3 regions of the Cellulomonas sp. P2_B4 genome follow, and region 1 is predicted to be linked to each of the others. Evidence: riboswitches for the same ligand, from Rfam matches in the RefSeq annotation. Region 1 holds a riboswitch; each other region holds the start of a gene.
What was found. A riboswitch is a leader RNA that binds a small molecule or an ion and turns the genes downstream of it on or off. The one in region 1 is predicted to bind S-adenosylmethionine.
Positions count from the first base shown of each region.

Region 2: it holds a riboswitch for S-adenosylmethionine, as region 1 does, so the genes downstream of both, AC1DZC_RS19385 (LLM class flavin-dependent oxidoreductase) here and AC1DZC_RS17015 (methylenetetrahydrofolate reductase) in region 1, are expected to answer to the same signal.
Region 3: it holds a riboswitch for S-adenosylmethionine, as region 1 does, so the genes downstream of both, AC1DZC_RS08690 (aminotransferase class V-fold PLP-dependent enzyme) here and AC1DZC_RS17015 (methylenetetrahydrofolate reductase) in region 1, are expected to answer to the same signal.

Region 1 is NZ_JBFUDI010000011.1:92,708-95,967, reverse strand. Features, by position in the region: gene metE (5-methyltetrahydropteroyltriglutamate--homocysteine S-methyltransferase) at 1-496, opposite strand, end outside; gene AC1DZC_RS17015 (methylenetetrahydrofolate reductase) at 503-1,540, opposite strand; SAM riboswitch class I at 1,590-1,684, opposite strand; gene AC1DZC_RS17010 (hypothetical protein) at 1,760-1,975, opposite strand; gene AC1DZC_RS17005 (DNA-3-methyladenine glycosylase I) at 2,168-2,767, opposite strand; gene AC1DZC_RS17000 (TetR/AcrR family transcriptional regulator) at 2,764-3,260, opposite strand, start outside.
Region 2 is NZ_JBFUDI010000017.1:13,851-17,110, forward strand. Features, by position in the region: gene AC1DZC_RS19370 (phosphatase PAP2 family protein) at 1-170, opposite strand, end outside; gene AC1DZC_RS19375 (alcohol dehydrogenase catalytic domain-containing protein) at 215-1,114, opposite strand; gene AC1DZC_RS19380 (winged helix-turn-helix transcriptional regulator) at 1,237-1,614, shown strand; SAM riboswitch class IV at 1,677-1,796, shown strand; gene AC1DZC_RS19385 (LLM class flavin-dependent oxidoreductase) at 2,007-3,113, shown strand; gene AC1DZC_RS19390 (GNAT family N-acetyltransferase) at 3,110-3,260, shown strand, end outside.
Region 3 is NZ_JBFUDI010000004.1:165,992-169,251, forward strand. Features, by position in the region: gene AC1DZC_RS08675 (O-succinylhomoserine sulfhydrylase) at 1-721, opposite strand, end outside; gene AC1DZC_RS08680 (rhodanese-like domain-containing protein) at 718-1,137, opposite strand; partial or broken gene AC1DZC_RS08685 (DUF1737 domain-containing protein) at 1,164-1,343, opposite strand; SAM riboswitch class I at 1,337-1,438, opposite strand; SAM riboswitch class IV at 1,557-1,671, shown strand; gene AC1DZC_RS08690 (aminotransferase class V-fold PLP-dependent enzyme) at 1,711-3,105, shown strand.

The DNA.
Region 1 (3,260 bases):
GGACGCCGTCGGCCAGGGCCTCCTTGAACTCCCGCACGGGGCGGTCGCTCGCGTAGCGGAACGTGGTCTCGGGGCCGATCTCGGGGACCAGGTAGTGGTAGTTGGTGTCGAACCACTTGGTCATCTCGAGCGGCAGGTCGTCGCCGCGACCGCGCGCCACGGTCGAGTAGCCGGCCAGGTCGAGCGTGCCGTCGGCGGCCACCAGGTCGGCGAAGCGTGCGGGCACGGCGCCCACGACGGCCGTCGCGTCGAGCACGTGGTCGTAGAACGAGAACGCGCTCGGGATCGCGGGCACGTCGGTCGCCAGGCCGAGCTCAGCCAGACGCGTCCGGGTCCGGCGGCGCAGGTCGGCGGCGACGGCCTCGACCTCGTCGGCGGACGACTTGCCCGCCCAGAAGGACTCGATGGCCTTCTTCAGCTCGCGGCGCGGGCCGATCCGGGGGTAGCCGAGCACGGAGCCGGCGGGGAACTGTGCCGGAAACTGGATCTTGGTCATGGTATTTCAGTCCCTCGAGGGTCGGGCGGTTGCCGTGACCTGCGGCCCGCTGGCCAGGTCGGGAGCTGTCCGAGCTCCGCCGTCGAGGTGTGCACCCTCGAGCAGGTCAAGTACGGCATGGTGCTGGTTGAACGTGTAGAGGTGGACGCCGGGAGCCCCGCCGTCCAGGACGCCGTTGACCAGGTCGACGCTCGCGCGGATGCCCCGGCGGTGGCGGTCGAGCTCGTCGTCGGCGGAGCCGAGCAGGTCGAACAGTCTCTCAGGCACCGGGACCCCGGTGAGCTCCTGCACGCGGTGCAGGCGGGCGGGGTCGGTGGTCGGGATGATGCCCGGGATGATCGGGATGGTGACCCCGGCGTCGCGCGCGTCGGCGACGATCCCGAGGTAGTCGTCGGCGTCGAAGAACACCTGCGTGATGGCGAAGTCGGCACCCGCCTCCTGCTTGGCCAGCAGCGAGGCGACGTCCTGGGCGCGGGTGCCGCCGGTGGCGTGGTTGCCGCGCGGGAAGGCCGCGACCGCGACCGACAGCGGTCGGACGCGCGCGCGCACCGCCTGCGACGGGCTGTCCGCGCAGCGCTGCGCCTCGATCTGGCGCAGCAGCTCCACCAGCTCGCCGGCGGTCTGCAGGCCGTCCGGGTGGGCCACCCAGTCCTGCTGGTCGACGGGCGGGTCGCCGCGCAGCGCCAGGAACGAGCGGACGCCCTCGTCGAGGAACTCCTCGACGATCGTCGTGATCTCCTCGCGGGAGGTGCCGACGCAGGTCAGGTGGGCGATCGGGTTGAGCGTCGTCTCCCGCAGCAGCCGGCGGACCAGCTGCCGGGTGGTGACGCGCGTCTTGCCCGAGGCGCCGTAGGTGACCGAGACGAAGTCCGGGTGCACCGACTCGAGCGCCTGGATGGTCGCCCACAGGCGCGGCGCGGCGTCGGGGTTGCGCGGCGGGAAGAGCTCGAAGGAGATGGTCGGCCGGTCGTTGGCGGCGTGGGGGCGCGCGGCCGGGGCGACGTGCAGCCCGGGCGTGCGCGGTTCCAGCGTCGCGGCGCTCACGGGCACGCCTGCGGGGTGGGGCAACGGTCGTTCGGGGACATCTGGGTTCACTCCATCGTCCCTGGCGGAAGCACCCACACCCTCGCAAGAGGGGGGTTGCTGCGGCGTCGTCGAGCCAGGTCTCTCGGCCGCTCTGGATGGTAGGCGCGATCGTAGACCGCCGACCACATGGTGGGCAACCATGCTCGATGGGTGAGACGAGACTGTCCCGGGGAGCGATCAGACCCCGCGGCGTCCCCCGAGGGTGTTGTCGTCGCGCCCGCGGCGCTGCTGCGGGACGTCGAACCACGAGGTGGGCGAGCCGGCCGGGACGAGCCGCAGCCCGTCCTGCACCGCGGCGAGGATGTCCACGTCCGGTGCCGGGGTTCCCGTCAACGCATCGGCCGCGGCGCGCACGTCGTCGTGCCGCCCGTCGGGTTCGAAGACGTCTGCCACTCTCGGCACGATAGTCGGCTGGTTCTCACCTGCCGAGATGGGTTCGGGAGCGTCACCCGGCAGGAGTATCGATCTCACCCGGCGCCACAGCACGCCCAGGACCCCGTCGTCCAGTGCTTCACCCGGGCGTACCAGTGCGTTCTGCCTGGTCAGGCGTCCATCTCTAGGGGCGCGGGGGGTCCGGAGCCTCGGCTAGGCGCCCTGGGCGCTCGGACACGTGGCCAGGTGGTCGTCCACCACCCCGCAGGCCTGCATGGCGGCGTACGCGGTGGTGGGTCCGACGAACCGGAAACCGAGCGACTTGAGCTCCTTGGCGAGGGCCTTGGACTCGGGGGTGATGGCCGGGACGTCCGTCCACGTGGCGGGACGCGTCCAGCCGGAGCGGTCGGGGGCGTGCGACCACAGGACCGCGTCGAGGGAGCCGCCGTCCGCGTGCAGCGCGCGCAGCGCCCGGCCGTTCGCGATGGTGGCCTCGATCTTGGCGAGGTTGCGCACGATCGACGCGTCGGCCATCAGCCGCGCGACGTCGTCGTCGCCGAACTCGGCCACGACCTCCGGGTCGAAGTCGGCGAACGCCGCCCGGAACGCGGGCCGCTTGCGCAGGACCGTGATCCAGGCGAGCCCGGACTGGAAGCCCTCGAGCGCGAACCGCTCGAAGAGCGCGTTCTCGCCGTGGACCGGCTTGCCCCACTCCTCGTCGTGGTACTTCTCGTAGAGCGGGTTGCCGTCGCCGAAGCAGCGGCCGATGTTCGAGTCCGGCCGAGGCTCGGGAAGTGCGTCGGGGAGCGTCATGCCCCGAGTCTGTCTCCTCCGTCCGACACCGGACCGGCCGGATGCGGAGCCGCTCGGTCGAGCGAGGGCTGGGGTCGGCTCGACGCGACGACGATCAGCCGCTCGATGCCGTCGAGGATCAGCTGCGTGCCGAAGTCGAGGGTGTCCTCGTCGAGCGGGTCCCAGACGAAGCCGCCGGCGTCGACGGCGCGCAGCAGCGCGGGGTGCGAGGCGGGCGTCGCGAGGATGCCGATGAGCGTGCCCAGGTCGGGTGCGTCGCCCTCCGTGGGGCCGACCGCCGCGGTGCGTGCCTGCGCCGACAGCTGCTCGCTGACCCGCAGCTGGTCGAGCGCATGCGTGGAGAGCACGCCGATGGCGCCGACCTTCTGCGACTCGGTCAGCGGGGTGTCCTCGAGCGCCGCGAGCATGCCCTCCATCCAGGAGAGCCGCCCCGGGCCGATGGCGTGCAGGACCGTCGTCGTGCGGGCCAGCCACGGGTGCGCGCGCAGGATCG
Region 2 (3,260 bases), on a different contig from region 1:
TGCTCGCGGGTGAAGTCGGTCGCGGAGGCGATGGCCTGCTGGTCGAGCCGCAGGACGTCGTCCACCTGCGCCCGCACCACGTACGCGAGCACCGCGACCGGCACGGTGAACGCGACCCCGAACACGGCGGCACGCAGGAGCGCGCGTCGACGGAGGGGGCGAGGATGCATCCCCGGAGGTTAGGCGCGCGGGGCCGGACGCGCTCGTCGAGAGCTCACGGCACCAGGACGACCACCCCGCGCAGCCCGCCGGCCTCGACCGCGGCGTAGGCGTCGCCCGCCTTCTCGAACGGGTAGGTGTCCGCGACGCGCGGCGTCAGGACGCCCTCGACGGCCAGCGCCGCCACGTCCGCGAGTCCCGCGGAGCCGCTGACCACGTGGACGGTCTTGACGCGGATGCCGCGCTCGGGCGCGGGCGTCGCGGGCGCGGTGACGGCCACGAGCACGCCGCCGTCCCGGGCTGCGACGAGAGCCGGTGCGCCGAGCTCGGCGGTGTCCAGCACCCCGTCGGCGCCCAGCGTGCCGAGGTCGGTGCCCCGCAGCACGAGCCGGGCGCCGGTGCGCTCGACGAAGGCGCGGTCGGCCTCGCGTGCGACGGCCAGCACCGCGAGCCCGCGGTGCCGGGCGAGCTCGACGGCGAACCCGCCGACACCACCGGCGGCGCCGGTGACGGCCAGCGTCGCGCCCGCCAGCAGGCCGAGCAGGTCCAGTGCCTGTGCGGCGGTCAGAGCGTTGAGCGCCAGCATCGACGCGTCCACCGCGCTCAGTGACGCGGGACGCGACGCGACCGACCCGCGCGGCAGCACGACGGACGACGCCTGGGCGCCGACGAAGGTGTCGAACCAGTCGGACAGGGCCAGCACCGGGTCGCCGGGGGCGAGGCCCGTGACGTCCGGGCCGACCGCGTCGACCACGCCGGCGAGCGCCCAGCCGAGCACGTAGCGGTCGGCCGGCGGCAGCGGGACGTGGCCGCGCGCGACGACCACGTCGACCGGGTGGACGGGTGCGGCCTCGACGCGGACCCGGACCTCGCCCGGACCGGGCTCCAGGACGGGCAGGTCGAGGATCGCGAAGTCGGCGGTGGGGCCGGGAACGGTGAGGGTGACGGTCGACATGAGGGCCTCCGAGGGGAGATCGGTTCGGGACGCGACCCATCCTGAGCACAGTGGTATCTTTTGGGAAGTAGGCACCTTCTGGTGCCTAAAGGGTCTGTCTGGTTCCCTGCTCGGAGGACATCGTGCTCGAGACGCTCCCCCTCGCGGCGTACGACTCGTTCGACGCCGACTGTCCGACCCGTGAGCTCCTCGACGAGCTGTCGGACAAGTGGGTCTGTCTGGTCATGACGGCGCTGGAGGTCGGCCCGCAGCGGCACTCGGAGCTGCGGCGGCGCCTCAACGGCGTGAGCCAGAAGATGCTCACCCAGACGCTGCGCGCCATGGAGCGCGACGGCATGATCACGCGGACCGTGACCGCGTCCGTGCCGGTCCGGGTCGACTACGAGCTCACCCCGCTGGGCGTCTCGCTGACCTCCGTGGTGCACGCCGTGAAGGTGTGGGCCGAGGCGAACATGGACGCGGTCGCGATCGCCCGTGAGGCGTACGACGCCCGCGTCTGATCTCACGATGTGACCAGCGGTTTGACGTCGTCGGGCCCCCGATCTAAATTCCCTACCAATAAGGTCAAGATTTCCAGCGCGAAGCTCCGGCTAGCTGGAAGGCAACCCTCCGCGCGGTGGGGTGCCCCGGATGAGGACCTGGTCGTGGTGGGCACTACGCCTCCACACGGCAACGACGCGAACCCCGGCAGTGCCGGGACGAGAGGAACGACCATGAACGCGTTCGGAGCACCCCGCTCCCCGAGCTGCGGCGACGCCATGCTCACGCGTTCCTGTTGTCGCTGAACCTTCAGCGCCCCGCTCCACCTCGCACGCCCCGCTGAACGGGGCGAGCCTCGCCGCACCTCTGACGTGCGCGCCCCACCTCTCGCACCACCTGAACGGATACCCCTGTGTCCTCCCATGCCCACCTCGGTGTCGACCTGTCCGACACCGGCGCCCGCGCCGCCGCCTGGCGCACCCACGGCTCCCAGGGTCAGCGTCTCTTCGACGCCGGCCGCCTCGAGGAGCTCGTCGCCGTCGCCCAGCGCGGTGCGCTCGACTTCGTCGTGTTCGACGACGACTTCGCCCTGCACCCCGGCGGCAGCACGACCCGCCTCGACGCGGCCATCGTCGCCTCCCGTCTCGCGGCGCGCACCGACGGCATCGGCCTCGTCGCCTCGGTCGGCACCTCGCACCTCGAGCCGGCGCACATCTCGACGGCCATCGCGACGATCGACCAGGCCAGCGCCGGTCGCGCCGGGTGGCAGGTCGGCTGGACCACGCGTCTCGACGAGGTGCCGACGGCCGGCCCGCGGTCGTCCTCCCCGGACGTCGCGGCCCTCGCCGGCGCGGCCGAGGCGGCCGCCACAGTCGCCCGGCGCTGGGACAGCTGGGTGCCGACGGCCTCGGCACGTCCGCGTTTCACGACGCACGACGGCGTGAACTTCGCCGCCGGCGCCCCGAAGGGCAGCACGCGTCCGCCGCAGGGCCGACCCCCGGTCGTCGTCCGTGCGACGACCTCCGACGAGATCGAGCTGGCCGGACGCGTCGCGGACGTCGTGCGCATCCGCGCCACCGACCGCGACGAGGCCGCTCGCACCCGGGCCCGGGTCCTGGGCGCGGTCGTCGCCGCAGGTCGTGACCCGCGCGACGTGCGCGTCCTGGTCGACGTCTACCTCATCGTCGGGCCGGACCGGGCCAGCGCGCAGGCCCGCCTCGACATGCTCTCCGACCTGGAGGGCGTCAGCTGGGACACCGGCTCGCTCGCGTTCGTCGGGACCTCCACGGGGTTCGCCGAGCTGGTCACCGACTGGCTCGACGCCGAGGCCGCCGACGGGTTCACCATCCGCCCGGCATCCGTGCAGACCGACCTGGTCGCGCTCGTCGACGGCGTCCTGCCGGTGCTGCGCGCGTCGGACGCCTTCCGTTCGTCGTACCCCGGCCGCACGTTCCGCGACACCCTCGGCCTGCCGAGCACCGTGCCGAGCACCGTCGCCCGATTCGCGGCGTCGGCATGACGACCACCGACCTCCGCGTCGTGCGCTCGTACGCGCTGAGCGACCCGGCCGTGCAGCCGATGCTCGACGAGCTCGCGGTCGAGTACCTCACGCGGTACAGCGAGTTCTTCGGGGTCGACGACCTGCGCGCGGAGCTCGAGCGGTACC
Region 3 (3,260 bases), on a different contig from region 1:
CCTCCGACCCCAGGATCGCGCCACCGAGCACGCGGCCCTGGCCGTCGATGTGCTTGGTCGCCGAGTAGACGATGACGTCGGCGCCGAAGTCGAGCGGCTTCGAGAGGACGGGCGTCGCGAAGACGTTGTCGACGATCACGATCGCGCCCGCGGCGTGCGCGAGCGTCGTGACCGCCGCGATGTCGACCAGGTCCTGCATCGGGTTGGACGGCGTCTCGAAGAACACGACGTCGGCCGGCGTCGAGAGCGCCGCCTCCCACTGCGCGAGGTCGTGCCCGTCGACGTAGTCGGTGGTCACACCCCACTGGGCGAAGACCTCCTCGAAGAGCACGACCGTGGACCCGAACAGGGCCCGGGCCGCGACGACGCGCGAGCCCGACTTGGCGACCGCCGCGATCGCGGTGAACACCGCGGACATCCCGCTGGCGGTGGCGAACGCCGCCTCGGCGCCCTCGAGCAGCCGCAGCCGCTCCTCGAACGTCGAGACCGTCGGGTTGTTGTAGCGCGAGTACAGGAACCGGTCGTACTCGCCCGCGAACGCGGACTCGGCCTGAGCGGCGTCGTCGTAGACGTAGCCCTGCGTCAGGAAGAGCGCCTCGGACATCTCCTGGAACTGCGAGCGCACGAGCCCGCCGCGCACGGCGAGGGTGTCCGGCCGCAGCGTCCCGCGCTCGACCCGCTTCTCGTCCCAGTCGCCGGGACCCGGCACCCGGGGGCTCACCGCTGCCGCCACGGCAGGCCGGCCGCGCGCCAGCCCGAGTGCCCGCGGTGCCCGTCGGCACCCACGTCGCCCTCGAAGCCCTCGAGGACGTTGTACGCCGGACCGAGTCCCGCGGCCGTCGCGGCGTTCGCGGCGTGCACCGAGCGGACGCCCGAGCGGCACAGGAACACGATCGGCCGGCCGTCGCCCGGAGTGAGCCCGAGCTCGCCGAGCTGCTTGAGGAACTGCGGGTTCGGGCGTCCCGACGGGTACGAGACCCACTCGACCAGCGCGGAGCGGCCGCCGATCGACGCGGCGTCGGGGATGCCGACGTAGGCCCACTCAGCGTCGGTGCGCACGTCGACCAGCAGCGCGTCGCCGTCGGACGCCAGGAGGTCCCAGGCCTGCTGGGGGGTCAGGTCGCCGGCGTAGCTCATACGGGCCTCGTCTCGTGGGTCGCGTTGCTCGGAAGGATGACGGCCTGCGCGACGATCACACGCTCGCCGTCGTAGGTCGCGGCCGGGCCGCCGTGCAGCACGTAGCCGTCGGCCAGGGCCTCCGAGACGCGCTCGCAGAAGGCGATGTCGTCGGTGCCGCTGAGCAGCCGGTACCTGAGTCGTTCTGTCACGTGCGCAGCCTCCATCGGTCCTGGCGGTAGCACCCTCGTCCGTGCACTGTCGTGCACGCGGGTTGCTGCGGCGTCGTCGAGCCAGATCTCTCGGCCGCTCTGGATGGTGCCGGTGATGCTAGTGCGGGCGTCGGACGGAATCCAACTGGTGGAATCGAAGTCTTGCGATCCGAGACGAATCCGATCGTGCGTTGACACGTGCGCGGCGGGACGGGGACCCTCTTCTCAGGTCATGAGCGCCAGCGTCAAGCCCCGGCTCGCTGGCCGGCAACCCTCCTCCGCGGTGGGGTGCCCCGGGTGACGACCTGGCCGAGTTCCGTCCGGGGCTCGGCAAGCGCGGGGTCCACCGACGGCGGTGCCCCCTCTGTGTCGGAGGACCATCATGACCACAACTGCCGAGCGCCTCTCGTGTGTGGACGTCGACGCGGTGAGCGAGCTGCTCCCCGTCGTCGGCGGCAACACCACGGTGCCCCTCGTCGACGGCACGCAGCGCGTCTACGCCAACCTCGACTACGCCGCGTCCGCGCCCGCCCTCGAGGCGGTCGCCGCGCGTGTCACCGAGGTCCTGCCGCTGTACGCGTCCGTGCACCGCGGCGCCGGGTATCTGTCGCAGGTGTCCACCGCCCTGTACGAGTCGTCGCGCCAGACGATCGCGCGGTTCGTGGACGCGCGTCCCGACGACGTCGCGATCATCACCCGCAACACCACCGACTCGCTCAACCTCCTGGCCCGGGTCGTCCCGAGCGGGTCCCGGGTGCTGGTGCTGGACATCGAGCACCACGCCAACCTGCTGCCCTGGGTGCACTCCGCGGACGGGCACGGCCACTCGACCACCATCCTGCCGATCGCCCGCACGGTCGCCGAGACGCTGTCCAGGCTTCGCGACGAGCTCGCGCGCCGGCACTACGCGCTCCTGACCGTCACCGGCGCCTCCAACGTCACCGGTGAGTCGCTGCCGCTCGACGAGGTCATCGCCCTCGCGCACGCCGAGGGCACCCGCGTCGCCGTCGACGGCGCCCAGCTGGTGCCGCACCGCGGGTTCTCGCTCGCGGCCTCCGACGCCGACTACATCGCGTTCTCGGGCCACAAGACGTACGCACCGTTCGGGGCCGGCGCCCTGGTCGGACGTCGCGACTGGCTCGACGCAGGTGCGCCGTACCTCGCAGGGGGAGGTGCGGTGCGCGACGTGCGCACGGACCGGACCGTGTGGCAGCCCGCACCTGCCCGGCACGAGGCCGGCTCGCCCAACGTCATCGGCGCCATCGCGCTCGCGGAGGCGTGCGACCAGCTCGCGGCCCTCCCGCCCGGTGCGCTGCACGCCCACGAGGACGCCCTGCGTGCCCGGCTCGTCGCGGGCCTGTCCGCCATCGACGGCGTCGAGATCGCGCGCATCTGGCCCGACTCCGCCCCGCCCGTCGGCGTCCTGACCTTCACCGTGCCGGGCCACAACCCCGGCCTGGTCGCCGCCTACCTGTCGGCCGAGCACGGGATCGGCGTCCGTGACGGCCGCTTCTGCGCCCACCCGCTCCTCGCGCACCTGAACGCCTCCGACGGTGCGATCCGCGCGTCCGTCGGCGTCGGCACGACGAGCGAGGCCGTCGACCGGCTGGTCACCGCCCTGACGCAGTACCTCGCCGACGGTCCCGCGTCCGGCTACGAGATCGTCGACGGCTGCTGGGCGGTCGTCGAGGACACCCGCCCGCTCGTCGCCGTCCACGGCCTGGACCACCTGGCCGCCACGGCCGCGGCCGCCTGCGGCCCGGCCCTGGACGACTGACGCAGGCTCGGCGCCACCGGCGGTAACCGTTCCGGACTCGGCGAACGCGGCACTTCCTGTCGAACGCGGCACCTGCTGCTGCCGCGTTCGCACGGAACTGCCGCGCTCGCGACCACCTCGCTGCGCCCGGCCGCGCGCGAGCGCGGCGCCGAGAG